One region of the Achromobacter sp. D10 genome, then DNA from elsewhere that is predicted to be linked to it. Evidence: riboswitches for the same ligand, from Rfam matches in the RefSeq annotation. Region 1 holds a riboswitch; the other holds the start of a gene.
The links. Region 1 has a riboswitch for thiamine pyrophosphate ahead of thiM (hydroxyethylthiazole kinase). Riboswitches for the same ligand answer to the same signal wherever they lie in the genome.
Positions count from the first base shown of each region.

Region 1 (15,594 bases):
GTCGAAGCCGTTGGCCGCGCGAGGCTCGCGCCCGGCCACCGCAAACAGCGCGCGCAGCCCGGGCTGCAGGCGGCCGGCGCGCATGCGCTTCAAGCCCTGGGTGACCAGCAGGCGGTTGTTCGCGTCCAGCTTGACCACGTCGGCCACCGTGCCCAGCGCCACCAGGTCGGCCAGCGCGTCCAGGCGCGGGCCGCCATCAGCAGCGTAGACGCCGCGCCGGCGCAGCTCTGCGCGTAACGCCAGCATCATGTAGAAAATGACGCCCACGCCCGCCAGGTTCTTGGAGGGAAAGCCGCAACCTGGCTGGTTGGGGTTCACGATGGCCAGCGCCGCGGGCAGCGTGTCGCCCGGCAGGTGGTGGTCAGTGATGACTACGCCGATGCCAGCCGCGTTGGCAGCGGCCACGCCGTCCACGCTGGCGATGCCGTTGTCCACCGTGATGATGATGTCAGGCTTGCCGGCGCGATGCCGGACGGCCAGGTCGACCACGGCCGGCGACAGGCCGTAGCCGGTCTCGAAGCGGTTGGGGACCAGGAAGTCCACGTCGGCGCCCATGGCGGACAGGGCGCGCAGGCCGACCGCGCAGGCGGTGGCGCCATCGCAGTCGTAGTCGGCCACGATCAGCAGTTTCTTGCCCGCCTGGATGGCGTCGGCCAGCACGCCCGCGGCGTGGGCCGAATGCGTCAGGCCGGTGGGCGGCAGCAGCGATTGCCAGGCCAGTTGGGTCTGATCGGGATGGGTTACGCCGCGGGCGGCCCACAGGCGAGCCAATAGCGGGTGGATGCCCGAGGCTTCGAGGATTCTGCAGGCGTCGAAGTCCGGCGTGCGGACGGTTAAGCGGGGTGAGACCACCAGGCGCTCCAGTTTTTCTTGGGCGCGGGCAGCAAGCCGAGCAGGCCCCCGCGCGGTTTCAGGGTGAGGGCGACCTTGCGGTCTTCGCCCAGCAGCAGCAGTTCGGCGGGTGCGGCGGGCAGGCCGTGCTTGCCCGCCAGCGGGCGCAAATGCTGCGCGTCCAGCGCGGCCAGCGCATCCAGCCAGGCGGCCCAGTCGCCGGCCCGTTGGGGGGCGTCCAGATTCGTGTACACCTGCGCCGGGGCTGGCCGGGCTTGCGTCCAGGGCGCGCCGCCGCCATAGAGCCACAGCGCGTTGACCGGCGGCAAGCCCCGGGCTGCGCGGGCGTCGTTGACCGGGTGTTCGTGCCAGGCCATTTGTATTTCATTGAGCAACCGGCGCCATGGCCGCGTTTCCGCATCCTGGCGCCACCAGTCATTCAAGCGATGTCCCGCCACGGCCAGCGGACTGGCGGTCTGCGGGCGCAGGCCATCCGGCAGGCGCAGGCGCCAGCGTTCGGCCGCAAGCGGCTCGACCGAAAAGCCCGTGCCTTCGAACAGGGGGCGGGCGGTATCCAGCAGCGCGGCCGATTCCTCGGCGCGCAGGTCCATCAGGCCCGGGTCCAGCAATGTCGCCTGGTCCGTGCCCAAGGCGAGGTGGACCAGTTCGGCCAGCCAGACGGGGCCGTTGCCGTCGGCCTGCGCGCCGGCGACCAGCGGGCCCAGTCCGGCGCCGGGCGGCAGGCCGGGCTCGGGGACGTAGCCGGCGCGGTCCAGCTGCCAGGATTCGTAGGGCGTGCAGCCCTGGGCGCGCAGGTCGTAAGCCTGGGGCCGGGCGGCGCCGGCCTGGAGCCAGCCATGCAGCGTGGGAGCGCGTTCGGGCAGGTGCTTGGCCAGTTCGGCGGCAACGGGGAGGGCGGGCAGGGCGCCCGGAATGACGATCAGCATGGGCGCGATTGTAGTCCCCGCTGGCCCCGGGAACTAAGCGGCCTGCGGCACTGCCATAGCTTGAAACGCCTGGTCTCGGACGCGCACATCCGCGGCGCGGATTCCAGGCGGTTAATGCCATAATGCGCACGTGCTGAAAATACCCTACGAACTATGGATAGGCGCCCGCTATGCCGGGCTGGCCCGAATCCGCCAGCGACGCGGCCGCCGCGATCGCTTTATCTCTTTCATCGCCGCCAGTTCCATGGCGGGCATCGCGCTGGGCGTCGCTGCCCTGATCGTGGTGCTGTCCGTGATGAACGGCTTCCAGAAGGAAGTGCGCGACCGCATGTTGTCGGTGCTGCCGCATATCGAGCTCTATATTCCGGGCGCGGTGCCGGAGCTGGTGCTGGAAAAATGGCAGCAATTCGCTTCCGCCGCTGAAAAGAATTCGTCCGTCAAGGCGGGCGCGCCGTTCGTGGCGGCGCAAGGCATGCTGGTACGCGGGCAGGCCCTGCGGGGCGTGCAGGTGCGCGGCATCGATCCTCAGACCGAAGGCAATGTGTCCGACCTGCCGCGGCAGATGGTGTCGGGCAAGCTTACCGACCTGAAGCCCGGTGGCTTCGGTGTGGTGCTGGGCAACGAGCTGGCCGACGGCATGGGCGTGAAGCTGGGCGATACCCTCATGATGATGGCGCCGCAAGGCTCGATCAGTCCGGCGGGATTCGCGCCGCGCATGCGCCAGTTCACCGTGGTGGGCGTGTTCTCGTCCGGCCATTACGAATACGATTCCTCGCTGGCCTTCGTCGATGACGAGGATGCCGCGCGCGTGTTCCGCGACAGCGGCACCGCTGGCGTGCGCCTGCGCATCGCCGACATGCAGCGCGCGCCCGAAGTGGCGGCCGAACTGCAGAAGGTGCTGCCGCCCTATGTGATGGCGAGCGACTGGTCGCGCAACAACCGCACCTGGTTCGCGGCGGTCAAGACCGAAAAGCGCATGATGTTCCTGATCCTGGCGCTGATCGTGGCCGTGGCCGCCTTCAACCTGCTGTCGTCCCTGGTCATGGCCGTGAAGGACAAGCAGTCCGACATCGCCATCCTGCGCACGCTGGGCGCCGGCCCGCGGGAGATCGCCCGCATCTTCCTGGTGCAGGGGGCGCTGATCGGCGTCATCGGCACGCTGCTGGGCGTGGCGGGCGGCATCGTCATCGCCTACAACGTGGACGTGATCGTGCCGTTCATCGAGCGCCTGCTGGGCGTGCATTTCCTGCCCCGCGAAATCTATTTCATCAGCGCGCTGCCGTCGGATCCCCAGGTGGGCGACATCGTCACCATTGGCGTGACTTCGTTGGTGCTGTCGCTGCTGGCTACCCTGTATCCCAGCTGGCGCGCTTCGCGCCTGCAACCTGCACAGGTGCTGCGCCATGACTGACAATCTGACTCCCGCGCTGCAGGCTGACAATATTGTCAAAGTCTATGACGAAGGTCCCGCGCGTATCGAGGTGCTGAGCAACGTCAGCCTGTCGGTGGCGCGCGGCGAGATGGTCGCCATTGTCGGCGCCTCCGGCTCCGGCAAGAGCACGCTGCTGCACATCCTGGGTCTTTTGGACGTGCCCACCAGCGGTTCCGTATCGGTGGACGGCGAGCTGGCCGTGGGCCTGTCCGAAGGGCGCAAGAGCGCGGTGCGCAACCGCAGCCTGGGCTTCGTCTACCAGTTCCACCACCTGTTGCCGGAGTTTTCGGCGCTGGACAACGTGGCAATGCCGCTTATCGTGCGCCGCGAAGGCCGCGATAAGGCGCGAGAGGCCGCGCACGAGGTCCTGGGCATGGTGGGCCTGGCCGCGCGCGAAGGGCATTTCCCGGGGCAGCTTTCCGGCGGCGAGCGGCAGCGCGTGGCGCTGGCGCGGGCGCTGGTGACGCGGCCGGTATGCGTGCTGGCCGATGAGCCGACAGGCAACCTGGACCGCCACACCGCGCACAATATGTTCGAACTCCTGACGCGGGTGAACCAGGAGTCCGGCACGGCATTCGCCATTGTCACGCATGATCCCGAACTGGCCGCGCGGGCTGACCGCCAGTTGCTGATGGAGAACGGCCGCCTGGTTTCCGGCTAGGACGCGCCGGAGGATAATCCAGGCAAGGAGGTCGCGCCCATGCTGATCGATACCCATTGCCACCTGGATGCCGCCGAGTTCGACACCGACCGCGAGCGCGTCGCCGATGATGCCTGCGAGGCGGGCGTCCAATCCATAGTGATCCCCGCCGTCGAGCGGGCCAATTTTTCCGTGGTGCGCGAATTGGCCGGCAACACCGCCGGCGGCGCGTACGCACTGGGCATTCACCCGCTCTATGTGCAGCGCGCCAGCGACGGCGACCTGGACGCACTGCGCGCGGCGGTCAAGGAGGCGCTGGGCGACCCGCGCTTTGTCGCCATTGGCGAGATCGGTTTGGATTTCTTTGTGCCTGAGATAGCTTCCGGCGAGCCGCGCGAGCGCCAGGAACGCTTCTATGCCGCCCAGCTGGCGCTGGCAGCCGAGTTCGGCCTGCCGGTGCTGCTGCATGTGCGTAAATCGCAGGACATTCTTTTGAAGTACTTGCGGCGCCACCCGCGCATCGGCGGCATCGCGCATGCGTTCAACGGCAGCGCGCAGCAGGCGCAGGCGTTCATCGACCAGGGCTTTGCGCTGGGCCTGGGCGGCGCCATGACTTACGAGCGCGCCTTGCAGATCCGGCGCCATGCGGTGGATGTGGACCTGGCGCACTTGGTGCTGGAAACCGATGCGCCGGACATTCCTCCGGCCTGGCTGCACCCGCCGCAGCGCCGCAACGCGCCGGCCGAGCTGCGGCGTATTGCCGCCACGCTGGCTGAGTTGCGCGGCATTACGCCCGCGCAGGTGGCACATGCCACCACCGCCAACGCCATGCGCGTCTTGCCCCGGCTTCCGGCCGCGATTCTTGCCGATTCCGACTGACGCCGCTCAGTTGCCAGGGCGCGGCAATTCCAGGCGCACGCTCAGTCCTTGCGGCGACATGTTGCGGGCTGACATCCTGCCCTTGTGCGCGGCCACGGCGGCCTGGGCGATAGATAAGCCCAGGCCGGCGCCGCTGCCAGGCTTGCGCGCGCCGGAGGCGGTGCGATAGAAGGGTTCGAACAGGGATTCCAGTTCGTCCGCGGCCACTCCCGGTCCGCGGTCCTCGATTTCCAGGCAGGCTTCGCGCGCGTTCGACAGAAGGCGCACGCGGATCGCGCTGTGCGCGGGCGCGAAGCGCAGAGCATTGCGCAGCACGTTCTCGATCGCGCTGGACAGGCTGCAACGGTCGCCGATCAGGGGCACGGGCGCGTGGTGCCCCCACTCTATGCGGATTTGCCGGCCGCTGGCCTCGTAGCGGGCATCTTCGACGACGTCGGACACGACCTCGGCAAGGTCCAGGGTTTCGGTGGGCACGGGCAGGGCGCCAAGGCGGGCCAGCCTCAAGGTATTGCCGACCAGCGCGTCCAGCCGTTCGCATTCGAGCTCGATGCGGTCCAGCTGCAAGTCCTGGCGTTCATCCTTGCGCCGCGCCAGTTCGGCGGCCAGCCGAAGCCGCGCCAGGGGCGAACGCAGTTCGTGCGCAATGTTGTGCAGCAGCTGCTCGCGGGTATCGACCAGGGCCTTCAGACGGTCGGCCATGGCATCGAAGTCGCGCGCCAGCAAGCCCAGCTCGTCTTTGCGGCGAGCCAACTTGGCAGGCGTGTGCGCGTCCAGCTGCCCGGCGGACAAGGCGTGCGTCGTCTGCCGCAATTGCGCCAAGGGGGCCGTCACATGGCGGCTCAGGGCCCAGCAGAATGGAGCGGTTACCGCCAGGGCGAACAGCATCAGCGCCAACGCGACCGGCGACAGGGCCAGTACTTCCCAATGCGACGAATCGAACGGCAGGAACAGCATCAACAGTACCGATCCATCGGCCAGGACCAGCTTTTGCGGCTCCCACCAGGAAACGCGCTCGCCGGTGGGATCGGCGGGCAGGTAGTCCGCTTTTGGCGACAGGTCGGGGCCGGCGCGGAAATCGGCGAGCCAGTCCTCCATGCGGGCGGGCAGCCGCCGGCCCAGGATGTCCTGGTCCTGGGCATCCATGATGTAGATCTTCAGAGCCGAGTAGCGCCGGTCCATGGCCGCCACCCAGCGCTTCAGGCCGTCCACGTCCTCGGTGCGGGCGATCTGGGCGGCGTCGCGTGTGAGATTGCCGGGGTTCAGGCCGTCCAGTGAGTTGAAGCGGTACCAGGCCACCGCCGCCGTCAGCACCATGCCGCATACCAGGATGACGGCCATGGCGCTCCAGAAAGTCAGGAACGCGCGCCAGAACAGGGAGCGGGCAGGAAGCCAGGCCATCACTCCGCACCCGCCAGCACGTAGCCCAGGCCGCGCAGATTTCGGATGGTCAGCGTATCGGGGCCGGCGTCAGTTCGCAGCTTCTTGCGCAGGGAACTGATGTGGGTGTCGATGCTGCGGTCGTAGCGGTCGGGCTTGCGTCCCAGCGCGTACTGGCCGATCTGGTCGCGCCCGACCACCTGTCCGGGCGTGCGCATCAGGATTTCCAGGATGCGCTGTTCCGCGCCAGTCAGCGCGATTTCGCTGTCGCCCACCCGCAGGAGTCCGGAGGCGGGGTCCAGCGATACCGTGCCCAGCGCCAGGGCGGGCCGGGTGGCTTCCGGCACTTCGTCGAAGCGGCGCAGCACTGCGGTGATGCGGGCCTTCAACTCGCGTGGGCTGAATGGCTTGGCCAGGTAATCATCGGCGCCGAACTCCAGGCCCAGGACGCGGTCCGTTTCGCCGCCGTGGGCGGTGAACATGATGACGGGGCGGCGCGAGCGTTGCCGGTACTGCTTCAGCAGGTCCAGCCCATTGCCGTCGGGCAGCATCAGGTCCAGCAATATCAGGTCGTAGTCGTCCTGCGCGAGCAGGGCGAGCCCCTGCGCGCCGCTATGCGCAAGCGCGAGCTGGCAGTGACCGGGTTCCAGGTATTCGCGCAGCATCTGCGCGAGTTCGACGTCGTCGTCGATCAGCAGGATGCGGCGAGTCGCCGGAGCGTGGGAAAAAGGCATGCGTATCGTCGGTTCTGCATCCGGCAGTTTGGCTTATGACCGCGGGCCGGAGTGTCAAGAAGTTCAAAGAAGATAAAAGTTGCGGAAAGCGTGTTGCTGGCTCCCGGCAGCTCCAATTCTAATATGAGAATGGTTTTCATTAATAAGTACGGGGCAGGTCTGACGCCGCACGCGGGGTGCGGGGCAGGCCTGGGACGGGAGAAATTGGAATCATGAGCAGCAAAGCATTGATCGCTGGCCGGCGCGGTCCGGGGTCGCGCACGCAATTGGCGGCAGCCTTGTGCGCCGCGGGTTTCGGCATGGCGCAGCCTGCCTGGGCCCAAAGCGCGGACAACACCAAGACGCTGGACACCGTGGTGGTGACGGCCTCGGGGTATGAACAGGAGATCCAGGATGCGCCGGCGTCGATCAGCGTGATCACGCGGGAGGATCTGGACAAGAAGTTCTACCGCGACATCAATGATGCGCTGGTCGATGTGCCGGGCGTGATCGTCACCGGCGGCGGCGACCGCCAGGACATCAGCCTGCGCGGCATGGGCCCCAAGTACACGTTGATCCTCATCGACGGCAAGCGCCAGAATTCGCGCGAGACCCGCACCAACTCCGATTCCACGGGTGTCGAAGGCGGTTGGACGCCGCCGCTTTCGGCTATCGAGCGCATCGAGGTGGTGCGCGGCCCCATGTCTTCGCTGTACGGCTCGGACGCCATGGGCGGGGTGATCAATATCATCACGCGCAAGGTGCCGGCCGAGTGGGGCGGCGAGATCCGCCTGGACACGACGATCCAGGAAAGCAACAAGTCCGGCGACATCTACCAGGGCAACTTCTACCTGGCCGGCCCGATCAAGACGGACCTGCTGGGCCTGCAGATTTATGGCCAGGCGACGCAGCGCGACGAAGACGACATCGTCGATGGTTTCCGCAAGCGCAACTCGGAAAGCGTTACGGCCAAGCTGGCGCTGACGCCCAACCGCGACCACGACATCGTGCTGGAAGCGACCACTATGCGTCAGAAGCTGCACGAAACGCTGGGCAAGACTGTCGAGCCGCTGCCGCCCGGCCAGGCATGCGGACGCAACGGCTGCCCGGCCTCGTCCGATACCGACTACCGCAGCAACAAGTGGGCGCTGTCACATACCGGTCGGTGGGGCTGGGGGGTGTCGGACAGCTATGTGCAGCAAGAGGAGTTCGACAACCGCTCGCGCCAGATGAAGATCAAGAACCTGGACTTGCAGACGAGCTGGACGCTCCCCTTGGGCTCGCACATGCTGACCCTGGGCGGCAGTTACCTGAGCCAGCGCCTGAACGACCAGACAGGCAATCAGCTGGCCAACGGCCCCAGCAAGGTGGACCGCTATCAGTGGGCCCTGTTCGCCGAGGACGAATGGCGCCTGACAGAGAGCTTTGCCGTAACCACCGGCCTGCGCATGGACGAAGACGAGAACTTCGGCACGCACTTCAGCCCGCGCCTGTACGGCGTGTGGCACATGGCCGAACGCTGGACCCTGAAGGGCGGCGTGTCCACGGGGTTCCGCGCGCCAGACCTGCGCCAGACGGTGGCCGGCTGGGGCCAGGTCAGCCGCGGCGGCAACATGTACGGCAACCCGGACCTCACGCCGGAAAAGTCGGTGACCGAGGAAATCGGCATCCTGTATGACAACGGTGAAGGCTTCAACGCGGGCCTGACCGTCTTCAACAATGATTTCAAGGACAAGATCACACGGGTCGCGTGCCCGGCGACCCAGTGCACGGACGGCCCGAACCAGTTTGGCTCGGACCCGACCACGTACATGAACGTGGACAAGGCCAATTCGCGTGGCGTGGAAGCCAACTTGAAGCTGCCGCTGTCGCGCGACTGGTCCCTGACCAGCAGCTACACCTTCACTAAGTCGGAGCAGAAGTCCGGCCAATACAAGGGCCAGCCGCTGAACCAGCTGCCTAAGCACCTGTTCACCACCACTGTGAACTGGCAGGCCTCGGATGCGCTGCAGGCGTGGGCGCGCGTGAACTACCGCGGCAAGGAAAGCCAGCCCATCACCGGCCCGTCGTCCTCATCGGTGGTCGCGCCTTCCTATACCTTCGTGGACCTGGGGGGCTCGTACCAAGTGAACAAGACCGTGGCGGTGTACGCGGGCATCTACAACCTGTTCGACAAGCAGGTTACCTATGACGACTACGGCTATGTCGAGGACGGCCGCCGCTATTGGCTGGGCGTGGGCGTCAAGTTCTGAGTTTGAAAGGGCGCCTGGCGCCCGCAACATGAAGAGGTACGCATGAAGAAGCAAACGCAAGCAAGCCGCGCCCGGCGTTGGGCGGTCCAGGCCGGAGCCGCGCTTGTCCTGGGCGCCGCCACGGCGGTGTGTGCCGCGCAGACGACCGTGCCGGTGAAGCACGCGCGCGGTGAAACCGCCGTGCCGGCCAATCCGGCGAAGACGGTGGTGATGGACCTGGCCGTGCTGGACACGCTGCATGCGCTGGATGTGAACGTGGCGGGCGTGCCCACGGTGGCCAAGTTGCCGCCGCAACTGAGTCAGTACGCCGATCAGCGCTACCTGAAGGTGGGCACGATGTTCGAGCCCAACTACGAAGTGATCCATGCCGCCGCGCCGCAAGTCATCTTTGTCGCGGGCCGCTCCGCGCCCAAGTACGACGAACTGTCCAAACTGGCACCCACCGTGGACCTTACGGTGGACGCCAAGGACCTGGTCGGCAGCGTGACGCGCAACACGGAAACGCTGGCCGCCATTTATGGCAAGCAAGAGGTGGCCAAGACGAAGCTGGATGCGTTGCGTGCATCCATCGCGGACTTGAACGGCAAGGCGGCAAACGCAGGCACGGCGCTGATCGTGTTGACCACCGGCGGCAAGATGAGCGCCTACGGCCCGGGGTCGCGTTTTGGCGTGATCCATGATGCATTCGGCGTCAAGCCGGCGACGACGGGCTTGAGCGTGTCCAACCACGGCCAGGCGATCTCGTTCGAGTTCATCGCCCAGACCGACCCCGACTGGCTGTTCGTGATCGACCGCGACGCCGCCATCGGCCGGGAAGGCGTCTCGGCTCAACGCATGCTGGACAACGAGCTCGTGCGCCCGACCAAGGCTTGGAAGAACAAGCGCGTGGTCTACCTGAACGGCTACAACTGGTATCTGATGGGCAGCGCGGGCTTGACCGCCATGCAACAGAACGTCGACGAAATTGCGGGCGCGCTGGCGGCGGCCAAGTGAAGCCTGATGCGTGAGTGGCGGGAGTATCGCGGGTGACGTGGCGGCAGTCGGTAGGCGGTTGGGGCGGTTTGACGGCAGCGGTGGGCGTGCTGCTGGCCTTGTGCGCGGCCAGCGTCAGCCTGGGCGCGGGACAGCTCAGCCTGTCCGCGCTTTGGGGAGCGGGCGAAGATGCGGAGCGCGCCTGGCGCCTGCTCATGGTCAGTCGGATACCGCGCACGCTGGCGTTGCTGCTGGCCGGTATGTCCTTGGCGGTGGCGGGACTGATCATGCAGATGCTGGTCCGCAACCGTTATGTCGAGCCCACGACGGCGGGCACGGTGGAGTCCGCCACGCTGGGCATACTCGTCGTCACGCTGCTGGCGCCGGACACCCCCGTGATCGGCAAGATGCTGACGGCCACGGGCTTTGCGCTGGCGGGCACCTTGCTGTTCCTGGCGCTGCTCAAGCGCGTGCCGCTGCGCACTCCCTTCATCGTGCCCCTGATCGGCCTGATCCTGGGCGGCGTCATCCATGCCGCCACGACTTTCATCGCCTACCGCTACGACCTGCTGCAGTCGCTGCACGCCTGGACCACGGGCGATTTTTCCGGCGTGCTGCGCGGGCGCTATGAGCTGTTGTGGATAGGCTTCGGCCTGGCCTGCGCCGCCTATGCGGCGGCCGACCGCTACACGGTGGCGGGCATGGGCCGCGAGTTCGCTTCCAATCTGGGCCTTAACCACGCGCGGTTGACGCTGGTCGGACTGCTGATCGTGTCCGCGATCTCGGCCGTGGTCGTCGTGACGGCCGGCGGTATTCCGTTCCTGGGCCTGATCGTGCCTAACGCCGTCAGCCTGGTGTTGGGCGACAACATGCGCCGCTCCATTCCCTGGGTAGCGGTATTGGGAGGCGTATTCGTGCTGGCCTGCGACGTCATCGGCCGGCTGCTGATCCATCCCTACGAGATTCCCATAGGCACCGTCGTCGGCGTGTTGGGCAGCATCCTGTTCCTGTGGTTGTTGCGGACCCGGAGGAACCGGCTTGGCTGAACTCGCAATCTCCGCGCCGGTCTCGGGCCGCGCGCCACAAGCCTGGCGCCTTTGGCTGCTGGGGGCCTTTGCGCTGGCATGCGCCATCGCGTTCATGACCTTGGGCGCCAACGGCCAATGGTCCTTCGTCATTCCGTTCCGCGGGGCCAAGCTGGCGGCGATGGTGCTGGTGGCCTATGCCGTCGCGGTGTCTTCGGTGCTGTTCCAGACGATCACGCACAACCGCATCCTGACACCCGCCATCATGGGCTTCGATGCCCTGTACCTGTTGATCCAGGCGGTGGTGGTATTCGGCTTCGGCCAGGCGGCCACGGCCGCCAGCCATCCCGTGGCCGCGTTCCTGCTGGAGGTCGGCGCCATGACGGCCTTCGCCTGCCTGCTGTTCCGCTGGCTGTTCTCGGACGCGGTGCGCAGCCTGCATCTGATGATGCTGGTGGGCATTATTTTCGGCCTGTTGTTCCGCAGCCTGTCCAACTTTGTGGTCCGCCTGATCGACCCCAACGAATTCCTGGTGCTGCAGGACCGCATGTTCGCCAGCTTCAATACGGTGCGCGTGGGGTTGCTGCCGATCGCGCTGGCCGCGGTCTGCGCCGCATCCCTGCTGGTGTGGCGCATGCGCCGCCGATACGACGTGCTGGCACTGGGTCGCGACATCGCCGTGAACCTGGGCGTGGACTATCGCCGCACACTCATGCTGACACTGGTAGCCATCGCGGTGCTGGTGTCGGTTTCCACCGCGTTGGTCGGCCCGGTGACGTTCTTTGGCCTGCTGGTCAGCAACCTGGCCTATCAGGTCATGGGGTCCGACCGGCACCGCTACACCGTCGCGGCGGCCGTGCTGCTGAGCGTGATCTTCCTCGTCGGCGGCCAGACGCTGCTGGAGCGCGTGCTGGGCCTGAATACCACTGTCAGCGTGGTGATCGAATTCCTGGGCGGGCTGATGTTCCTCGTCCTGATCCTGCGCAGGGGGCGCCGATGATAGAGATTCAGCAAGTCAGCAAGCAGTACGGCGAGAGCGTGGTGGTCGACGATGTCAGCCTTTCGCTGCCCGCGGGCGGCGTTACGGCCATCATCGGTCCCAACGGCGCGGGCAAATCCACGCTGCTGTCCATGGTCAGCCGACTGCTGCCCATGTCCACGGGCCGGGTGCTGGTCGAAGGGCTGGACGTAACCCGCGCGGATAGCCGCGAACTCGCGCGCCGCCTGGCCATCTTGCGCCAGGACAATCACCTGCCCTTACGCTTGACTGCAAGAGACCTGGTCGCGTTCGGCCGCTATCCGCATACGGGCGGCCGGCTGACGCTGGAGGACAAGGACCATATCGACCGCGCCATTGCTTATCTGAATCTGGAACCGCTGGCCGACCGCTACCTGGACGAAATGTCGGGTGGCCAGCGCCAGCGCGCCTTCGTGGCCATGGTGCTGTGCCAGGACACGCGTTACGTCCTGCTGGACGAGCCGTTGAACAGCCTTGATATGAAACACGCCGTCGCCATGATGGGCACCTTGCGTCGCGCGGCGGACGAATTGGGCAAGACGGTCGTGTTGGTGCTGCACGACATCAATTTTGCGTCGACCTACGCGGATCGCATCGTAGCGATGCGGGCGGGACGCATCGCGCGCCAGGGAACTCCGGCGGAACTGGTCCGGCCGGAGGTTCTGAGCGAGCTCTACGAGCTGCCGATCGAGGTGCACGAAATAGGCGGCCGACGCATCTGCGTCTATTACCGCCAGCCTTAGCGGCCGAGGTCCGCCGCGGCTAGCGCAGCGGCGATTCCTGGGTGAGGCTGTCGGCTTCCAGGTCCCCCAGCGCATCCAGGAAGCGCCAGGCAAAGGATCCGGGCCCTTGCGCTGCCCCGCCGGCGCGCTGGCCCGCGATTGCGAAGCACGATAGGGCGGCTATTGCCGCCGCCCAAGGGTCATTCCTGGATACGGCCGCAAAGGCGCCGACCGTCGCGGTCAGCGCGCAGCCTGTGGCCGTGACGCGCGGCATCAGGGGGGATCCGCCAGCAATGCGGACGGCGCGCGTGCCGTCCGTGACGAAATCGGTTTCACCGGTAACGGCCACCACCGTGGCTTGGCGGACCGCTATGGCATGCGCCGATTCCTCCGCCTGCGCGACCGCGTCGCGCGCGTCCACGCCCTGGCTTGCGCTTTGGCCTCCGGCCAGGGCGATGATCTCCGAGGCATTGCCCCGGATGATGGTGGGCCGCAGGTCCAGCAAGCGCCGGACGGCGTCTCGACGAAAAGCGGTGGCGTGATGGGCCACCGGATCCAGCACCCAAGGAATGCCGGCCTCGTTGGCCGAGGCAGCGGTCAACAGCATGCTGTCCAGCCAGGGCGAGGAAAGGGTGCCGATGTTGATCACCACCGCGCCGCAGACGCGCGCAAACTCGGGCGCTTCCTCTTGGGCATGCACCATGGCGGGCGATGCGCCCACGGCCAGCAGCACGTTGGCCGCGGTGTTCATGGAAACGAAATTGGTCAGGCACTGCACCAGGGGCGCGTCGCGGCGCAGCGCTGTGTACAGGTCGCGCGAGACGAGCGCCTGGGCGGAAAGGTCGGGGATGAATGGCATGCCTTGGGCCCTGTCGTGGGAATCCAGGGCGGGCGGAGGGCCGGAGGAGCGGCGGAGCCGGCGGACTGAGGCGCGGCGCGCAAGCGGTTCGGCACCCTCCCTACGCCAGCATTGCCTGGATCAGGTTCAACGGGTTGCCGCGCTGCGTGGGTGTTTGGCCCGCGCCAGCGGCGTCTCAGCCTCTTGTCGAAGCGCCCCGGGTGGATATGGCTATGTTCTGGGCGGGCATCGCGCTTGTCAAGCGCTGGCGTCCGACAGCATGGGTTGGGCGGGCAGGGCGCCGCGCAGGGATTCCAGCAGCACGCGCTTGTTTTCGCGGCTGCGGTAGGCGTGTTCGCGCATCAGGTTTTCGGCACGCACGGCTTCGCGGCGCGTAATGGCGCGCAGCAGGTCTTCGTGATCCGCTTGCGCGCGCAGTACGAACGGCGTTTCCAGCAGGGACGGGGTCGACGGCAGTGTCAGCGCGGCGGGGCCGGCCAAGGGGGTCTTGTTGTTATGTTCCAGCGCCGACAGCAGCGCGCGGTTGCCCGCGGCCTCGCACAGGATTTCGTGGAAGCGGCGGTTGATCTGCCCCCAGGCGCGGGCATCCACGGTGGTGTTGAGATCGCGGCGGGCGGGGGCCAGCAGGGCGCGTCCTTCCTCCACGGCCTCTGACAAGCGGTCCAGTACCTCCTGTGAGGCGCCGCGCTCCGCCAGCAGGCGGGCCGCCATGCCCTCGAGCACCCCGCGCACGTCCACCGCATCGCCGATCTCATCCACGGTGAAGGCCCGTACCCGGAATCCGCGCGAAGGCAGCCGCTCCAGCAGGCCTTCCTTTTCCAGTTCGGTCAGGGCAATGCGCAGCGGGGTGCGCGAGACGCCCAGGCGTGCCGAAAACTGCAATTCGACCACGCGTTCCCCGGGCTGCAGCACGCCCGAAAGCACCATGTCGCGGAGTTCCGAAATGACTTTATCGATTTGTGCGGCCATAGCGAGATGCGGGCTCGTTCCAGTCTATTGGGGCCTTCAGTGTACCGTCAAAATTGCATGCAATAAGGCATAAGAAAATCCATTTGGCCTTGCGATTTATCAAAATTGCATGCAATAATTCGGAAAAACGGCGGTTCTAGTACGAATAAGCCTAGAAATGCATGCAAAGAAATCCATCAATGCATGCCATGTCCGCAAGAGGCACAGGAGACAACATGAAGCTCATCAGCTTCGTTCAGGCAGGCCGCAGCGCCTGGGGCATGTTGCGCGGTACGGAAGTCGTGGTGCTGACGCAGGTTTGGCCCGACATGGTCGCGGCGCTGGAGGCGGGCGTGGATCAGATCGCGCGCGCCGCCGAGACAGAGGGCCAACCCTGTCTGCCCGTGGCCGGGCTGCGTTTGCTGCCCCCGGTGGTGGCGCCGCGCAAGATCCTCTGCGTGGGACTGAACTATGGTCGCCACGTCGCGGAAGCCGGGCGCGAACTACCGGCGCACCCTTCGTTGTTCGCGCGCTTTGCGGACAGCTTCGTGGGTCACGGGGCAGCGGTCTGGAAGCCGCGCGCGTCCGACCGGTTCGACTACGAAGCCGAATTGGCTGTCGTGATAGGCCGGGGCGGCCGCCATATCCCGGCTGAAAATGCGCTGGCGCATGTCGCGGGATACACCTGCATGGCCGAGAACTCCGTGCGCGACTTCCAGAAGCACAACGCGCAGGTGACGCCTGGCAAGAACTTCGAGCGCAGCGGCGCGCTGGGTCCCTGTCTGGTGACGGCCGACGAGATCGGCGATCCATCAGGCCTGGAGGTCATTTCCCGCCTCAATGGCGAGGTCATGCAGCACGGCCAGGTATCCGACCTGATCTTCCCCATTCCCGAGCTGATTGCATACATCAGCAGCTTCACGCGACTGTCGCCTGGTGACGTGATCGCCACGGGGACGCCCGAAGGCGTCGGTTCCAG
Region 1 covers NZ_JAYJLE010000005.1:117,654-133,247, reverse strand. The annotation lists gene recJ (single-stranded-DNA-specific exonuclease RecJ) at 1-852, opposite strand, end outside; gene VCS63_RS16540 (hypothetical protein) at 834-1,778, opposite strand; gene VCS63_RS16535 (lipoprotein-releasing ABC transporter permease subunit) at 1,957-3,189, shown strand; gene VCS63_RS16530 (ABC transporter ATP-binding protein) at 3,182-3,871, shown strand; gene VCS63_RS16525 (TatD family hydrolase) at 3,911-4,729, shown strand; gene VCS63_RS16520 (sensor histidine kinase) at 4,736-6,127, opposite strand; gene VCS63_RS16515 (response regulator transcription factor) at 6,127-6,840, opposite strand; gene VCS63_RS16510 (ligand-gated channel protein) at 7,053-9,071, shown strand; gene VCS63_RS16505 (siderophore ABC transporter substrate-binding protein) at 9,114-10,064, shown strand; gene VCS63_RS16500 (ABC transporter permease) at 10,097-11,089, shown strand; gene VCS63_RS16495 (iron chelate uptake ABC transporter family permease subunit) at 11,082-12,068, shown strand; gene VCS63_RS16490 (ABC transporter ATP-binding protein) at 12,065-12,829, shown strand; gene thiM (hydroxyethylthiazole kinase) at 12,849-13,667, opposite strand; TPP riboswitch at 13,747-13,876, opposite strand; gene VCS63_RS16480 (GntR family transcriptional regulator) at 13,905-14,636, opposite strand; gene VCS63_RS16475 (fumarylacetoacetate hydrolase family protein) at 14,852-15,594, shown strand, end outside.

Region 2 (15,594 bases), on a different contig from region 1:
GCGATTCCGAGACGATCAAGCGGTACAGCGCGACCGATTTGGGCTGCAGCGCATAGCTCAGCAGCCGTCGCGCCAGTTCATGCAGGGCCGGGCCGACGGGCTGATCCAGCAAGGCCGGCGGAAACACGGCTGCGCGCATGCTGTTCAGTTCGTGTTCGAGCACGGCGACGAGCAAGCCTTCCTTGCTGCCGAACAACTGATAGGCGGTGGCCGCCGAGCCGCCCGCCTGGCGCACGATGCGCTGGATGGACGTCTGCGCGTAGCCGTGCTCCAGCAAGGATTGCGTGGCGGCTTCCAGCAGCCGTTCCCGGCGCGCTTCGCCCCGGCTGGTCAGCGCGCGCGGCGCCGTATCGTTTTGAATCGAGTTCATTTCGCCCCCTTGTCGCGGCATGGCCCTGGCGTTTCGCCCGGCCATGATTCTGGCTGAAATTGTGTAATGTATAGTACATTACACCATTGCTACATCATCCGAGCCGCCGTGACGCGCCGCGCCGCACACCGCGCAATTCGCTATGACTGACGACCTGGTTCAATTGGGAAAGCTGGTCAGCCTGGGGCTGGCCTTGATGCTGCCGCTGGCCAATCCGCTGACCTCCATGACCTTGCTGCTGTCGCTGGGCCAGCAGATCCCCTACAAAGAGCGCGAGCGCCAGGTCAAGCAGGCGGCCTTCTATGTCGTCGGCATCATGGTGGTGACCTACTATGCCGGCGCCTGGATCATGCACACCTTCGGCATTTCGATTCCGGGGCTGCGCATTGCCGGTGGGCTGATCGTGGCCAGCATCGGCTTCAGCATGGTGTTTCCCTCCGCGCCGTCAACCGCCGCCGAAGCCGACGTGGCGGACGCGCAGGCCAATCGGCAGACGCCCAACATCGCTTTCGTGCCACTGGCGATGCCGGGTACGGCGGGGCCGGGCACGATTGCCATGATCATCAGCGGCGCGGCCACGCTTGACGCCTCGGTGACGCAGGCCTATTCCCCGTGGGTGCTCGCGGTGACGCCCATCGTGGTGTTTTCCCTGCTGGGTCTGCTGTTCTGGATATGTCTGCGCTCGGCCGGGCGCATCGTGGCCGTGATCGGCCAGGGCGGGGTGGAGGCCATCTCCCGCATCATGGGCTTTCTGCTGGTCTGCATGGCGGTGCAGTTCGTGATCAACGGCGTCCTGGAAATCGTGCAGCAGCATGGCGGCATGTAATCCTGCCCGGCGCGGCTGGCGGACGATCGCCTGGCGCATCGCGTTAAGCCTGCTGCTCATCCTGCCCGCGGCGTGGGGCTGCCTGGCGTTGGCCTATCGCGTGCCGGGCGGAGCGTTCCTCCAAGGGGCGGCCGCACTGGCCTGGGCCGCGCTGTGCTTATATTCGGCCGTGGTGCTGTGGCGCGGGCGTACCCGGCGCGCCATCGGGACCTGGCTGATCGGCATGGCCGCGCTGTGTATTTGGTGGCAGACCCTGGCGCCGTCCAATGACCGTATCTGGGCGGACGACGTGGCGCGCACGCTGCGCGGTAGCATATCCGGGTCCATCGTCACGTTGGACAGCGTGCGCAATTTCGATTGGCAGGCCGATACGGACACGCGCTACACGCCCCGCTGGGAAGTCCAGCAGTACAACCTTAACGAGCTGGCCACGGTGGACATGGTGCTGTCGTACTGGGGCAGCCCGGCCATCGCCCATACGCTGGTCTCATTTGGCTTCACGGACGGCCGCCAGGTTGTGTTCTCGGTCGAGATCCGCAAGGAGCGCGGCGAGCAGTTTTCCGAGATCGGCGGCTTCTTCAAGCAGTTCGAGCTGAGCGTGATCGCGGCGCAGGAGCGCGACATACTTTACGTGCGAGCCGGACCGCGCGACGAGCGCGTGTACCGCTACGCCGTCGACATGCCCGTGCCTGCCATGCGCGAATTGTTCTTGTCCTATGTGCGCACCGCGAATGAACTGGCCGACGAGCCGCGCTTCTATCACACGGTAACCGCCAATTGCACGACGCTGGTCTACCGCATGGTGCGCGCGATCGTGCCGGGCCTGCCCATGGACTACCGCATTCTCCTGTCCGGCTATTTGCCAGAGTATCTCTACGAGCATGGCGGGCTGGACACCAGCAAGCCTCTTTCCACGCTGCGTGAGCAGGCCTATGTCGGCAAGCCCGCCTTGCCCGGGTCGGATCCGGTTGTGTTTTCGCGGGCCATCCGCTTGCCGGAGTCGGCGGGAACCCCGCCATGAACGGCCTCTGGCAAGCGGGCGCAAAAGCCTGCGCGATCCTGGGACTTGCCGTGTGCGCGGGCTGCGCGGGCGTCAAAGTGTCTTCCGTCAGCACGCAGGACTACATTGCCCAGCGCCGCGGCGACGTGCTCACCACCGGGCGGCTTAGCGCCTCCGCGCGCGAGTCCATGGCCGTGCTGGGCTTGAACGCGCAGGACTGCCGCAAGGACCGAGACGCGTGCACCCGCTCGCTGGCCACCATGGAGGGCCTGGACAGCGAACGGCGCCTGGCCACCTTGTCCGAGGTCTGGCTGATGGAGGCGCTGGCGACGGAAAAGCAGCGTCCCGCCAGTCAGGACGAGCAGGACCAGTTGCTGGATGCCTATCTGCAGACGGCGCGGGCCGCCTATGCCTATCTGTTTTTCACGCCGCGTTCCCCCAGCGACCGCGCCTTCGAGGATCGCCAGACCCAGGTGCGGGATTACTACAACTATGCGGTGCAGCAGGCCGTCACTCGCCTGTTCGAGCAGCATCGCGGCCGCCCGCCGGCGCCTGGAGCCAGGATGGCGGCGGGGCCGTGGCAGGTGCTGGGCGAGATGTCGGACGTCAAGCTGCCTGGCGGCAAGCAGTTCCCGCACGAGCTGGTGCCGGCGTCTACCCTGACGTTTCAGGGCCTGCGCAGCATGTACCGGCGCGACGGTTTCGGCGCCGAGCTGGTGGCGGTGACGGCGCGCCGCGTGAACGATGCCGACACCTTCAAGACGCCCTATAGCGAAACGCCATTTCCCGCGGTGACGGTCATCATGGGCTTTCCCGGCGCCACGCTGGAACAGGTCATGGCCACGCGCGAAGCGACCCTCGCTGCCTACGACCCTTATAAGCGGGATACGGTGGCATTGGCTGGCACGACGGTGCCCCTGGCCGCCAACTTCACCTCCGGCTACGGGCTGTGGCTGGCACGGTCGGGCTTCGCCACGCAGGCGTTGCGCAACGTGCTGGGCAAGGAAGAGGGCATCGAGGCGCCGCACGTCTACCTGTTGCAGCCCTACGATCCGGACCGCCGCACCATCATCATGCTGCACGGTCTGGCGAGCAGTCCCGAGGCGTGGATCAACGTCGCCAATGAGGTGCTGGGCGACGAAACCCTGCGCCAGCACTATCAGATCTGGCAGGTCTATTACCCCACCAATACGCCCCTGGCGCTGAACAACCGGGCCATCCGCGACGCGCTGAGCCAGACGCTCGAACATTTCGATCCCACGGGCGCGGCGCAGGCGTCGCGCGACATGGTGGTCATCGGGCACAGCATGGGCGGCGTGTTGAGCCGGCTGCTGGTGTCCTCGTCCGGCACCGTGCTGTGGGACGCGCTGCGCGACCATGCCAATCTCGACGAAGCGCGGCTCGCCCAGGCGCACGCCGAGTTCGATCCGGTGCTGAGCTTCGATGCCTTTCCCGGCATTACGCGGGCGGTGTTCATCGCGGCTCCGCACCGGGGCACGCCTTTTGCCGAGAACACTTTGTCGCGCTGGCTGTCCAACTTGATCACGCTGCCTGCCACGGTGGTCAGGCAGTTCGCCAAGCTCAACCGGTTGGCCGACACCGATGGGCCGCCCCGGCCCGAATCCTCGATCCGGGTGCCCAACGGCGTGGACAACCTGAGCGAAAAGGACCGATTCGTGAGATTGACCGCGACCATGCCGATTTCGCCGGCGGTGCGTTACCACAGCATCATTGCGAACAACACGCCTGGCGTGGCGCTGGAAGATTCCGACGACGGCCTCGTCCCGTATCGCAGCGCGCACCTGGACGGCGCCGAATCCGAGAAGATCATCAGTTTCTCGCACAGCGTGCAAGAGACGCCGCAAGCCATCCTGGAACTCAGGCGCATCCTGCGCTTGCAGCTCGAGCAGGGGGGGCGCTGATGCACTGGATCGCAATTGGCCTGGCGGCTATCGGCATTTGCGCATTGGGGGCGGCGCTGCTGCGCCATCCCGGCGTCATCCTCTACGACTGGTTCGTGACGGAGCGCTCCAGAAAGCGGTCCGCGTCCCGTGGCCGTGCCGCGGCGCGGGCCGAGCGTCGCGACCCCGCATCCTTGCCCGGATAGCGCGCCAGGCGGGCAGGCAAGGGCAGATAGCCCCAAGCTGGAAGCGGCCAAAAAAAAAGCCACCCGATGCACGGATGGCCAAAAGAGGAGACGCCCCGACTCTGCTCAGTTGGGGCAGTCCATGACCTGCTTAGAAGCGATGGCGGATGCCGAAGCCCACCGTGCTCATCTTGTCGCCCTTGATGAAGGCGGCGCCATCAGCGTAGGACGCCAAGGCGTACAGGTTGGTCCGCTTGGACAGATCGTACGTGTAGCCCAGGCTGTACACGTCCATCGCGTACAGGTTCTTGTTGGGGTCGGCACGTTGCCACGAGGCGAACACGTTGCTTGCGCCGCCGATCGGAGCGCTCAGGCCGACCATGTACGAGTTGATGCGCAGGCCGTCCCAGGTGAAGCGGTCGTTGGTGTAGCCCAGGCCGCGGGCGACGCCGCCGGATTGCTGGCGGCCGCCCATCAGGGCGAAGTCCTGGCCGGCGAACACGCCGTCCTCGGAACGGCCGTAGGCCAGCGCCAGCTTGATCACTTCGAAGTCGTACGCGCCGCCGATGATGAACTGCTGCGGCTGAGGCTGGTTCGGCTTGCGGTACTGCACGTCATACGTCAGGGCCACGTTCAGGGGGCCGTTGTCGTACTTCACACCGGCCGTCCATGCGCGGTTGTTTTCCTTGGTCTTGAAGCCGGTGGGGCCTTCGACGTCGTCGGTCGAGAACGAGTAGCCCACGCCGCCCTGGAAGCCGTTCCAGTTCGGGGTCTGGTACATGACCATGTTGTCATAGCGGACGGTGTTGGCCGCGCTGAAGGCCATGCCCATGTTGGCGTTCAGGTAGTCCAGCGAGAACGGATCGATGTTGCGGAAGTACTTGGACGCGATGTTGGTCTGGCGGCCCAATTCCAGCAGACCCCATTCGGTGTGGCTCAGGCCGACGGTTGCCTGGCGGCCGAACATGCGGCCTCCTTGCGAGCGGTTGCCGTTGTTGGCCGTAAAGCCGCTTTCCAACGTGAAGACGGCCGACAGGCCGTCGCCCAGATCTTCAACGCCGCGCAGGCCCCAACGCGAGCCATTCTGGATGCCGTCGTTCATGCCGATGCGGGACTGATAGTCGCCGCCATACAGGCCGCGGTTGGAATCGGTGGTGCCGACCTTGCCGCGCTGGTAGGTCATGCCCAGGTCGACCACGCCATAAAGCGTCACCGAGGTTTCTGCGTACGCGGTGCCAGCCATGCCAGCCAGAATGGCGCCAGCAAGCAAAGTTCTTGTTAGTTTCATAATAAATCCCGTTCTATGGCTTGAATCGCCTGCCTTCTGTACCGATGAAGACAGCCCAGACGTAACCTTAGGCATGTGAGCGGGGTGAAATGAAACTGAAAACTACATAATGGTTCGGGATATGGATATTGGGGTCGAATTAAATTATCGGCTCTCTGACGAAAGACTTAACGGCGTTTATTTTGTTACGGAATACACAAAATAAAACCTGCGATTCATTGCTTGTGTACAACGTTGAGAGCGTTTTCTTTTTTTTATCCGGCCCGCGCCACCGCAGTTTCCCTTGATATGTATGAAGAAAATGTTGGTGGCCAATTCCGTACATTTGGATAAATTGTGGCGCTGCATCTGTAACGCCGCAGCGGCTTGCCTACGCCGCTTTCACCCGCCGTCCAAGCCCAGGTGCCCGCGCAATGTCCGATGTTGATATTCGGTCCGGAACAGGCCCCGGCGCTGCAGCACGGGGATGACGTGTTCGACGAAATCGTCGATGCCGCCGGGAAGCGATGGCGGCATCAGGTTGAAGCCGTCGGCGCCTTCGTTCCGGTACCAGTGTTCCATCTTGTCCGCGATCTGTTCGGGCGTCCCCACCATGGTGCAATGACCTCCACCGGCCGCAAGCCGGCCAAGCAGCTGGCGTACTGTGGGCTTTTCGGTTTCGATGATGCGCAGGATGGTGGCATAGCGGCCCTTGGGGCCGGTGAACTCGGACAGGGGCGGCAGGACGGGCACGGGCGCGTCCAGTTCCCAGGCGGAGCAGTCCTGAAGCACGAACATGCCCAGCTGGCGTAGCGACGCGTCGCTGGGCAGCAGGACGTCCAGTTCGCGCTGCTTGGCCCGGGCTTCGGCCTCGGTCGAACCCACGTAGGTGACCAGGCCCGGCATGATGGGCACGAAATCCTCGCGGCCGGCGGCCTGTACGCGGCGCTTGATGTCGCGGTAATAGGCCTGCGCCGCGGGCAGGTCGTAGGCGACTGCGTAGATCGCCTCGGCGCGCCTCGCGGCGAGGTCTCGGCCCTGGTCCGACGCGCCTGCCTGGAACAGCACCGGGCGGCCCTGCGGCGGACGCGGCACCGTCAGGGGGCCGTCGACCAGAAAGTGTTCGCCGTGGTGCGCGATCTTGTGCACGCGCGCAGGCACGCCGTAGTCTCCCGAGCGGTCGATGGCCAAGGCGTCTTTTTCCCAGGAGTCGAACAGCTTGAGCGCGACGTCGACAAATTCTTCGGCGCGCGCGTAGCGCCAGTCGTGCCCGGGCATGGACTCGTAGCCGTGGTTGCGCGCTTCAGCGTCGAACATGGAGGTGACCACATTCCAGCCCATGCGCCCGCCCGAGATGTGGTCCAGCGAAGCCACCATGCGCGCCGCGTGAAAGGGTGTGAAGAAGGTGCTGGAAACCGTGCTGATCAAGCCGATGCGGGACGTGGCGCGCGCGATCGCGGCCATGGCGGTCAAGGGTTCCAGGTACCAGCGCGGGCCGTCGCCGATGTTGTCGACCGATTGCCCGTCGGCGAAGAAGATGGCGTCCAGCTTCCCGCGCTCGGCGGTGCGCGCCAGTTCTTCGTAGTAGGCAATGTCGCCCAGCCGTTCGGCGGCGGAATCGGGGTGGCGCCAGGCGGCGCGATGGTGGCCGCAGCCGAAGATGAACAGGTTCAGATGCAGCATGGCGGTTCGGTGCGGGCGGAGGCGGTGAAAGACGCGATAGACATGGTCGGGCTCTACGATTCCAGCGGCGCACAGGCAAACGGACGCCGCTCGCGGGCGAACTTAGCACAAAAGCCGACGCCGGCGTCCGTGCCGCGCGCGTTGACATTGCCGTGCCGCTCTCCTAATCTTGCGGCAATTCCTGGGGGAGCCCTGCAAGGGCTGAGATTCCGCGTCATCGCGGTAACCCTTTGAACCTGATCCGGGTAATGCCGGCGAAGGGAAGGACATCGCGCAGTCCGCGCGCCCTCCCTAGACTTTCATTCATTTTGCGGCTTGCGCGCCACGCGTGGGCCGCGGCGTTGCGCGTCCGGCTGCCAGCCGGCAGCGGGAGGACCGATTCCATGTTGACCCAATCAACCGCCCTGATGTGGCTGCTGCTGTTCTCGGGGGGCTTCGCCTTGGCCAGCGTGCTGTATACGCGGCGCAAGCGCGGCACGCTGGAGGACTACATCGTCGCCCGCAACAGCCAGGGCGCCTTTGGCACCATCCTGACGCTGATGGCCTCGACGCTGGGCGCCTGGATCCTGTTCTCGCCCGCGCAGGCGGCGACCTGGGGAGGGCTGGCGGCAGTGATCGGCTACGCGCTGGGATCGATGTCGCCGCGCCTGGTCATGATTCCCCTGGGGCGGCGCATGCGCGAACTGATCCCGCATGGGCACACCCTGACGGAGTTCCTGATGGCGCGCTACGGCCGTCCCATGTACGGGCTGGCGCTGTTCATCATGCTGTTTTATCTCTTCATCGCGCTGTCGGCCGAAGTCACGGCGATTGCCAAGCTGGTCACCATGCTGGCGCCCGTGCCGCTGTGGGCCACCGCCGCCATCGTGATGGGCACCACCTTGCTCTACACCACCTACGGCGGGCTGCGCTCGTCGATCTTCACGGACCAGGTGCAGATGATGGTCATCGTGCCGCTGTTGGTGATTCTGTGCTTGGTCGGCTGGCAGGCCGCGGGCGGAGCCATGCCCACCATCGAGGCCCTGCAGGCCAAGGCGCCGCAGTTGCTGGACCTGACCGATCCGGTGGGCATCAAGGCCGGCCTGACCTTTTTCGTTGCCATTCTGTTGACCGGCGTGTTCCACCAGGGCAACTGGCAGCGCATCTACGCCGCGCGCGACGCCCGGTCCATGCGCAACGGTTTTCTGCTGGGCGGAGTGCTGGTTGCGCCGTTCATTTTCCTGATGGGGCTGTTCGGCCTGGCTTTCGTCGGCCTCGCGCCCCAGGGCGACAGTTCCATCGCGCTGTTCAGCGTCATCATGCCGCATGCGCCCGCATGGTTCGTGATCGCGCTGATTCCGTTGGGGCTGTCGCTGGTCATGAGCACGGCCGACACGGCGATCAGCGCGGTTTCCAGCATTATCGCGGTCGATCTGCGGCGCCTGATGCCCAACGCCAAGTCCATGACCATGAAGCGTCTGGCGCGCTGGCTGGTGCTGCTGATGGCGATTCCGGTCATGATCGTGGCCTCGCAGGGCTACAGCGTGCTGTACCTGTTCCTGCTGGCCGATCTGCTCTGCTCCGCCGCCGCGTTCCCGGTGTTCTACGGCCTGTTCAGCCGCAAGCACGACGGCCTGACCGCCACCGTTGCCACGATCTCCGGCCTCGCGGCCGGCCTGTTCTTCTTCCCGGCGCCGGGCGATAAGCCCTCGTTCCTGCTGGAGTCCTTCCTGCTGGCCGCGGTGGTGCCCGTCATTACGACGGTGCTGATGCGCTGCCTGCTGCGTGGGCGCAAGGAATTCGATTTCTCGACCTTGAGCGCGGCAGTGCGCAGGCTGGACCAGGATCCGGTTTGAGGGGCTGGCGCCCCGGCTGAGGGCGCCGGCCGCGGAAACGCTAGGCGGCGCGCAGCGCTTTCTTGTCGACCTTGTTGGCGCCGGTATAGGGCAGGGCGTCGAGAATGCTGATGACCGCCGGCACTTTGTAACGGGCCAGGTTGGCTTGGCAGTGCGCGATCAGGCCGGGTTCGTCAACGGCCGCGCCCGGCCGCAGGACCACGAAGGCGCGGATGACCTCGCCGCGATAGCTGTCCGGCCAGCCCACCGCCGCCGCTTCGGCCACGTCCGGATGCAGGTACAGCACCTCGTCGATTTCGCGCGGGTATATGTTGTAGCCGCCGGAAATCACCAGGTCCTTCTTGCGGTCGCGGATGTACAGGAAGCCGTCCTCCGCGAATTCGCCGATGTCGCCCGTGTACAACCAACCGTCGCGCAGGGCTTCGGCAGTGGCGTCGGGCCTGGCCAGGTAACCCTGCATGATCTGCGGTCCGCGCGCGCGGATTTCGCCGCGCTGGCCGGGTGGCAGCACCATCGTGCCCGATTCCAGATCGACCACCTGCACCTCGGTGCATGCGACCGGCGTGCCCACGGAGCCGTGGCGGGTTCCCGCCGGGCCGTTGTAGGTGAGGATGGGGCCCGCTTCGGTCTGGCCGTAGCCTTCGTATATCGGCGCGCCCACCGCTGCCTCCCAGCGCCGATGCACCTCTTCGGCCAATGGCGCGGATCCGGAATAGCAGACACGCACGCTGGACCAGTCGGTGAGCGCGAAGCGCGCATGCCCAAGCAGGCCGGTATAGATGGTGGGACTGCCGGGAAACAAGGTGATGCGCTCGCGTTCAATCGCATCGCAGACATCGTCCGGCCGGTAGCGCGGCAGCACCACCAGTGTCGCCGCGGCGCTGACGGCCAGGAACAGGCCCATGGCCATGCCATAGGAATGGAATAGCGGCATGGCGCAAAGCACGCTGTCGGCGCCGTATCGGGTGGGCAAGGCCAGCTCCCGCTGCAGCACATTGGTGGCGATGGCGTCGCGCCCGAGGATTACCCCCTTGGGCTGCCCGGTCGTGCCGCCGGTGTATTGCAGCAAGGCCGGTGCTTGGGCATCGGCGTCGTCCACGGGCGTGTCCGCCATGCCGGGCTCTGGCTTCATCCACGCGCGGGCCTCATCTTCCAGGACCAGTCGGATGCCCAGCGCCGCCGCCAGCGGGGCGGCCACGGCAGAGCAAGGGCCGTCGGCGACCAGCAGCGCGGGTTGCGCGTCCCGCAGGATGAATTCCAGTTCGCGGGCCGTATAAAGAGGGTTGAGAGGGACGTGCTGGTTGCCGGCGCATTGCAGCGCCAGCGTCATCACGCAGGCCAGGTCGGAATTGCCCAGCAGCGTCGCGACCCGGTCGCCCAAGCGCGTTGTCTCGCGCAGGCGGTGGGCCGTTGCCCAGGTTTGCGTCGCATAGCGCCGGTAGCCGACGCGGTGCGTGCCGCAGACCAGCGCGGTGCGCTCGGGATGGTCGCGGGCCGCGCGCGCCAGCAGTGCCGGAATGCGCGGCACATTTTCCAGATTGACGCTGCTCATTTTGCGCCTCCCGCAGCGTCCACCCGCAGCACCACCGCCATGGCGCTGTCGCCGGCCGCGCAGCCGGTAAACAGGCCCAGGCCGCCGCCGCGTTCGGCCAGTTCTTCGATGAGTTCGATGACGGACCGCAGCCCGGTCGGGCTCTGGGGGTGGCCCCACACCAGCGAGCAGCCATAGTTGTTCATGGCCATGGCGTCGAACCCTGTGGCGCGCGCCAACGCGATGTCCGAGACCACGAAGGGATTGTGTGTCTTCACGGCATGCAAGTCCGCGACCGCCAGGCCGGCGCGCGCCAGCGCGCGGCTGGCGGCTTCGATGGGGGCTTGCGGCATGTAGCCCTTTTCGGTACGCGACTGGCCGAAGGCCAGAATCTCGATGCCAATCTCGGGGCGGCGCGACAGCTCGCGGGCACGCTCGGCGGTCGCGAGGATCATGCCTGCGTTGCCGTCTGCCGGATGCGTCTGCCCGCCGTAGGTGATGGTGCCGCCAGGCAGTACCGGGGCCAGGCGCGCCAGGCCGTCCGCCGTGGTGGCGTGGATGCCCTCATCGCCTTCCATCACCGTCGCGATCTTTGCGTACCGCGCATCGGGCACTTCGAAGGGCAGCGTCATGTAGCGCTGCTGGAACCGTAGTCCATCGGCACAGGCCTGCGCATACTGCTCGTAGCGGCGCAGCGTGACCGCATTCTGTTCGTCCGTGGGTATGCCATGGCGCTCGGCCACGCGCTCGCCAGTCTGCAGCATGGACAGGCCGCTCCACGGGTCGTGCGAGAAATTGTCCAGCACCCAGTTTTCGTGCGTGCCCGAGCCGCCAGGGCCTGCAGGGTCGGGATAGTAGAGCTGCGGGCCGTTCGACACGCGGTCCGCCATCAGGACCAGCGACGTCTCGGCGTTGCCGAGCATGAGTTCGGCTGCGGCCGTCGCCAGGCCCCGCACGGAAGTGGCGCAGGCCTGCGACACCACGGGTCCCGCCAGTTGGGGCGCGCCGAGCATGCCGGCTACCCAGGGCAGGCCGTAGAACGACCCCTGTTGCGGCACCGAGCAGCCCAGCACCGCGCTTTGCAGCGCCGTGGGCGCGATGCCCCGGCGTTCCAGTTCGCGGCGCGCGGTCCAGGCCGCGAAGCGCAGGCTGTGCAGACGTGACAGGCTGCCCTGCCAACGGGAAAACGGGGTGCTCCAATACACGCCGTAGGGGATGTGTACGCCGGTCATGCGGACTCCTGCTGCAAAAGAGGCGGTTCAGGGCAGGAACTGCCAGGCGCCGGAGCGGGCTTGCATCAGCACGACGCCGCGCTCGTCCAGGCCGTTGTGGTTGGTGGGCGACATCATGTAGATGCCCTGGGTGCCCACCGTGCCTTGCAGGCTTTCCAGCGCGTCGCGCAATGCCTGGCGGAAGGCTGGAGTGCCGGCCGGGACGTCGGCGGGGATCTTGGCGACGGCGGCGTCCAGCAGCAGGTAGGCGTCGTAGGTATAGGGCGCGAAAGCGTTGCGTGAATCGGCGCCGTAGGTTGATTCGTACTGCTGGGCGTAACGGCCGGCCACCGGCTTGATCGGGCTGTCGGCGGGCAGTTGTTCAACCACTTGCACCGGGCCGCTGGGCACGATGACGCCATCCACGCCCTTGCCTCCGAGCTTCAGGAACTCCTTGTTGATGACGCCGTGGGTGTTGTACTGGACGCCTTGGTAGCCGCGCTCGCGCAGCGACAGATGGGGCAGGGCGCCCGGCGTGCCCGAGCCGCCCACCAGCACCGCGTCCGGAGTGAGCGATACGATTTTCAGCACCTGGGCCGTGACCGAGTTGTCGGTGCGCGCATAACGTTCATTGCTGAGCACCTTGATGCCGCGCTTGGCGGCCGACTCCTGCAGCGCGCGATACACGGCGTCGCCCCAGGCGTCCGAAAAGCCGATGTATGCCACCGTCTTCACGCCCCGCTTGGTCATGTCGGCGGTCAGCGAATCCACCATCAGGTCGATGCCGTGCGCCACCACGAATATCCATTCGGCGCGGTCCGGGCTGAGCACGATGGGCGCCAGGGACAATTGCGGGGTGCGCGCCTCGCGAGCGACTTCCGTGACCGCCATCGAGGTCGGCACATTGCTCGGCCCGATGATGGCGTCCACCTTGTTCTCGGTGACCAGCTTGCGCGCTGTCTTGACCGCGGAGGACGGGTCGGTCGCATCGTCCAGGGCAATGTATTCCACGGCTCTGCCGCCCAGCGTCTTGGGCAGCAGCGGCACGGTGCTGCGGTAGAGCGAGCCCATGGAAGCACCGGGTCCGGTGCTGCTGGCGATCACGCCGATGCGGATGTCGGCGAGGGCGGCGCAAGGCGCCAGGGCGCAGGCCAGCGCCAGCGCGGCAAGACGACGATACATGGCTATTCCCCTTTTTCTGGATATGGCCCGGCTAGCGGGATGACCCTAGTATGGGCATGTTGGCGATAACTGGATAATTGCGATTCCTTATCAATCGATAACCAATTTCCGGATCCAACCCATGTCGGAAATCCCCACTTTGCAGCAACTGCGGTCACGCCTGCGTATCCGCCATCTGGTGTTGCTGGACGAGTTGGGGCGGGTGGGCAATCTGCACCGCGCGGCCGAGGCGATGCACCTCAGCCAGCCGGCGCTGAGCAAGCTGCTGGGCGAAGCCGAGGCGCTGGCCGGGCAGGCCCTGTTCGAACGTTCGCATCATGGGGTCGTGCCGACGGCGCTGGGCCTGCTGATGATCGACCGCGCGCGCTTGCTGCTGAACGAGCTGGATGCGACCCATGCCGAACTCGCTGCCGCGGCCAATGGCGCGACGGGCAAGGTGCGGGCCGGTATTTTCCCGGTGGTGGCGCACCTGCTGGTGCCTTTGGCGGTGGAGCGCCTGCAGGCAAGCCACCCGGCGTTGCGCATCGAATTGTCCGAAGGCTTGGAGAAGCAGTTGCTGCCAGCCTTGCGCGCGGGCGAACTGGATTGCGTGGTGGGACGGCTGGGAGTGGAGGGCGCGGATGCGGACCTGCAATGCGAGATCCTGTATGACGAGGCGACCGCGGTCGTCTGCGGACCGGCGCATCCCTTGGCCTCGCGCAGCCGGCTGAGCGGCGCCGCCCTGGACGGTTGCCGCTGGGTGCTGCCATCGCGCAATGCCGCCCTCTACAGCATGGTTGCCGCCGCCGTTTCGGCGCGAGGAGCGGGCTTTCCGCAGGTCGCCATCGAATCCAGCGCCATTTTGACCATTGTGTCTTTGCTGCAGCGGACCTCGCTGCTGTCGGCCATCCCGTTGCGGGTGGCGCGAGCGCTTGCCGAAAACGGGCAGCTCGCGATCCTGCCGCTGGCATTGCAGGCACGGCTGCATCCGGTGGGCATCATGACCCGGCGAGATGCGCGCGCGGCAGCCGCCGCCTCCTTGTTCCTGAATGCGCTGCGCGAGGCGGCAACCGTGGTGCGCACCGACGCAAACCTTTGACGGTTTCGCTCGCGCCAGGGCATTCAGGCGAAAAAAAAAGCCAACTTCTTCAAGTTGGCTTTCTTCCGGCCAGAGCCGCCGTGGCTCTGCAGGTACTGCTTCAGTGCTTGTTCAAAATCGTCTGGCGGACAGGTCCGAAGGCCGTCATGCAAGAACATCCATTCATGTAAGAACATCCATGCATGAATATCCCGTGCCAGGATTTTGGTGGAGCGGAGGAGGATCGAACTCCCGACCTTCGCATTGCGAACGCGACGCTCTCCCAGCTGAGCTACCGCCCCAATCAAGCAAGACCAAAACTATACAGGAATATTCCCGGCGCGCGCAATAAGCCGTTGAATAAAAACGTCAGGCGAATTCCAGGGTGGCGACGACCGGGGCGTGGTCGGAGGGCTGCTCGTTGCGGCGGGGCTCTTTGTCGATGACGCAGGCCACGCAACGCTTGACCAGGGGGGGCGACAACAGGACGTGGTCGATGCGCAGGCCGGCGTTGCGGCGGAAGGCGAATTGGCGATAGTCCCACCAGCTGAAGGACTTTTCGGGTTGTTCGAACAGGCGGAACGAGTCGGCCAGCCCTAAGTCGAGCAGGGCGCGGAAGGCCTTGCGTTCGGGTTCGGATACCAGGACCTGGCCTTCCCACTTCTCGGGGTTGTGCACGTCTTCGTCGGCCGGGGCGACGTTGTAGTCGCCCAGCACCGCCAGTCTGGGGTACTGCTTGATTTCCTCCGCCAGCCAGCCACGGATGGCTTCGAACCAGTCCAGCTTGTAGGCGTACTTGTCGGAGCCCACGGACTGGCCGTTGGGGCAGTAGGCGCAGACGACGCGGACATCGCCTTCGGGGCTGGGAAAGGTCAGCGCCAGCACGCGCTGTTGCGGGTCTTCGTAGCCGGGGATGTTGCGCGCCATGGACGTGCCAGGCATGCGCGACACGATGGCGACGCCGTTATAGGTCTTCTGGCCAGCCCAGACGGCGTGGTAGCCGGCTTCGGTGAAGGCCGCCTCGGGGAACTTGTCATCCGTGAGCTTGAGTTCCTGGATGCACAGGACGTCAACGGGATTGGCGGCCAGCCAGTCCAGCACCTGCGGCAGGCGCACGTTCAGGGAGTTCACGTTCCAAGTGGCTAATTTCATGTTTCGCGTAGACCGGTTATTGATGCGGCGCTCGTGGGCTGCCTACCCAAACCCGTGTCAGCGACTGATCTGGCTGCCTGTCCGGGCATGGTTGGCGGGCGCCAGGGACAAGGCCAGATGATACCCGGTCGTGTCGCCTTGCTCCCTTGCGCCTTGAGGTCGGCGCCCACGAGCCAGCCACCCATGAGCCAGCCACCCATCGACTGTCTACGCGTGTTTCCTGAACTCGTTCGCGTCCGGTTCCAAACTATCGGCTCGCGGTGGATCGCCGGCCAGGGGGGCTGCCCTCCGGTCTCGTTTTTCCGGCTTGTTCCTGCGTCTTGCGGTCACGCCCATAGGCGTCCTTTCCTTCGGGCAACTCCTTTCCGCCCGCGGGATAGCCGGAATTCGTATC
Region 2 covers NZ_JAYJLE010000010.1:182,515-198,108, reverse strand. The annotation lists gene VCS63_RS22805 (TetR/AcrR family transcriptional regulator) at 1-370, opposite strand, end outside; gene VCS63_RS22800 (MarC family NAAT transporter) at 513-1,196, shown strand; gene VCS63_RS22795 (DUF4105 domain-containing protein) at 1,183-2,217, shown strand; gene VCS63_RS22790 (esterase/lipase family protein) at 2,214-4,118, shown strand; gene VCS63_RS22785 (hypothetical protein) at 4,118-4,303, shown strand; gene VCS63_RS22780 (porin) at 4,434-5,570, opposite strand; gene VCS63_RS22775 (LLM class flavin-dependent oxidoreductase) at 5,952-7,232, opposite strand; TPP riboswitch at 7,406-7,512, shown strand; gene VCS63_RS22770 (sodium:solute symporter family protein) at 7,616-9,067, shown strand; gene VCS63_RS22765 (class I adenylate-forming enzyme family protein) at 9,108-10,619, opposite strand; gene VCS63_RS22760 (thiolase family protein) at 10,616-11,830, opposite strand; gene VCS63_RS22755 (ABC transporter substrate-binding protein) at 11,858-12,991, opposite strand; gene VCS63_RS22750 (LysR substrate-binding domain-containing protein) at 13,113-14,069, shown strand; tRNA gene VCS63_RS22745 (tRNA-Ala) at 14,275-14,350, opposite strand; gene xth (exodeoxyribonuclease III) at 14,418-15,200, opposite strand.
Region 2: linked by a shared signal. The riboswitch ahead of VCS63_RS22770 (sodium:solute symporter family protein) and the one ahead of thiM (hydroxyethylthiazole kinase) in region 1 are both predicted to bind thiamine pyrophosphate.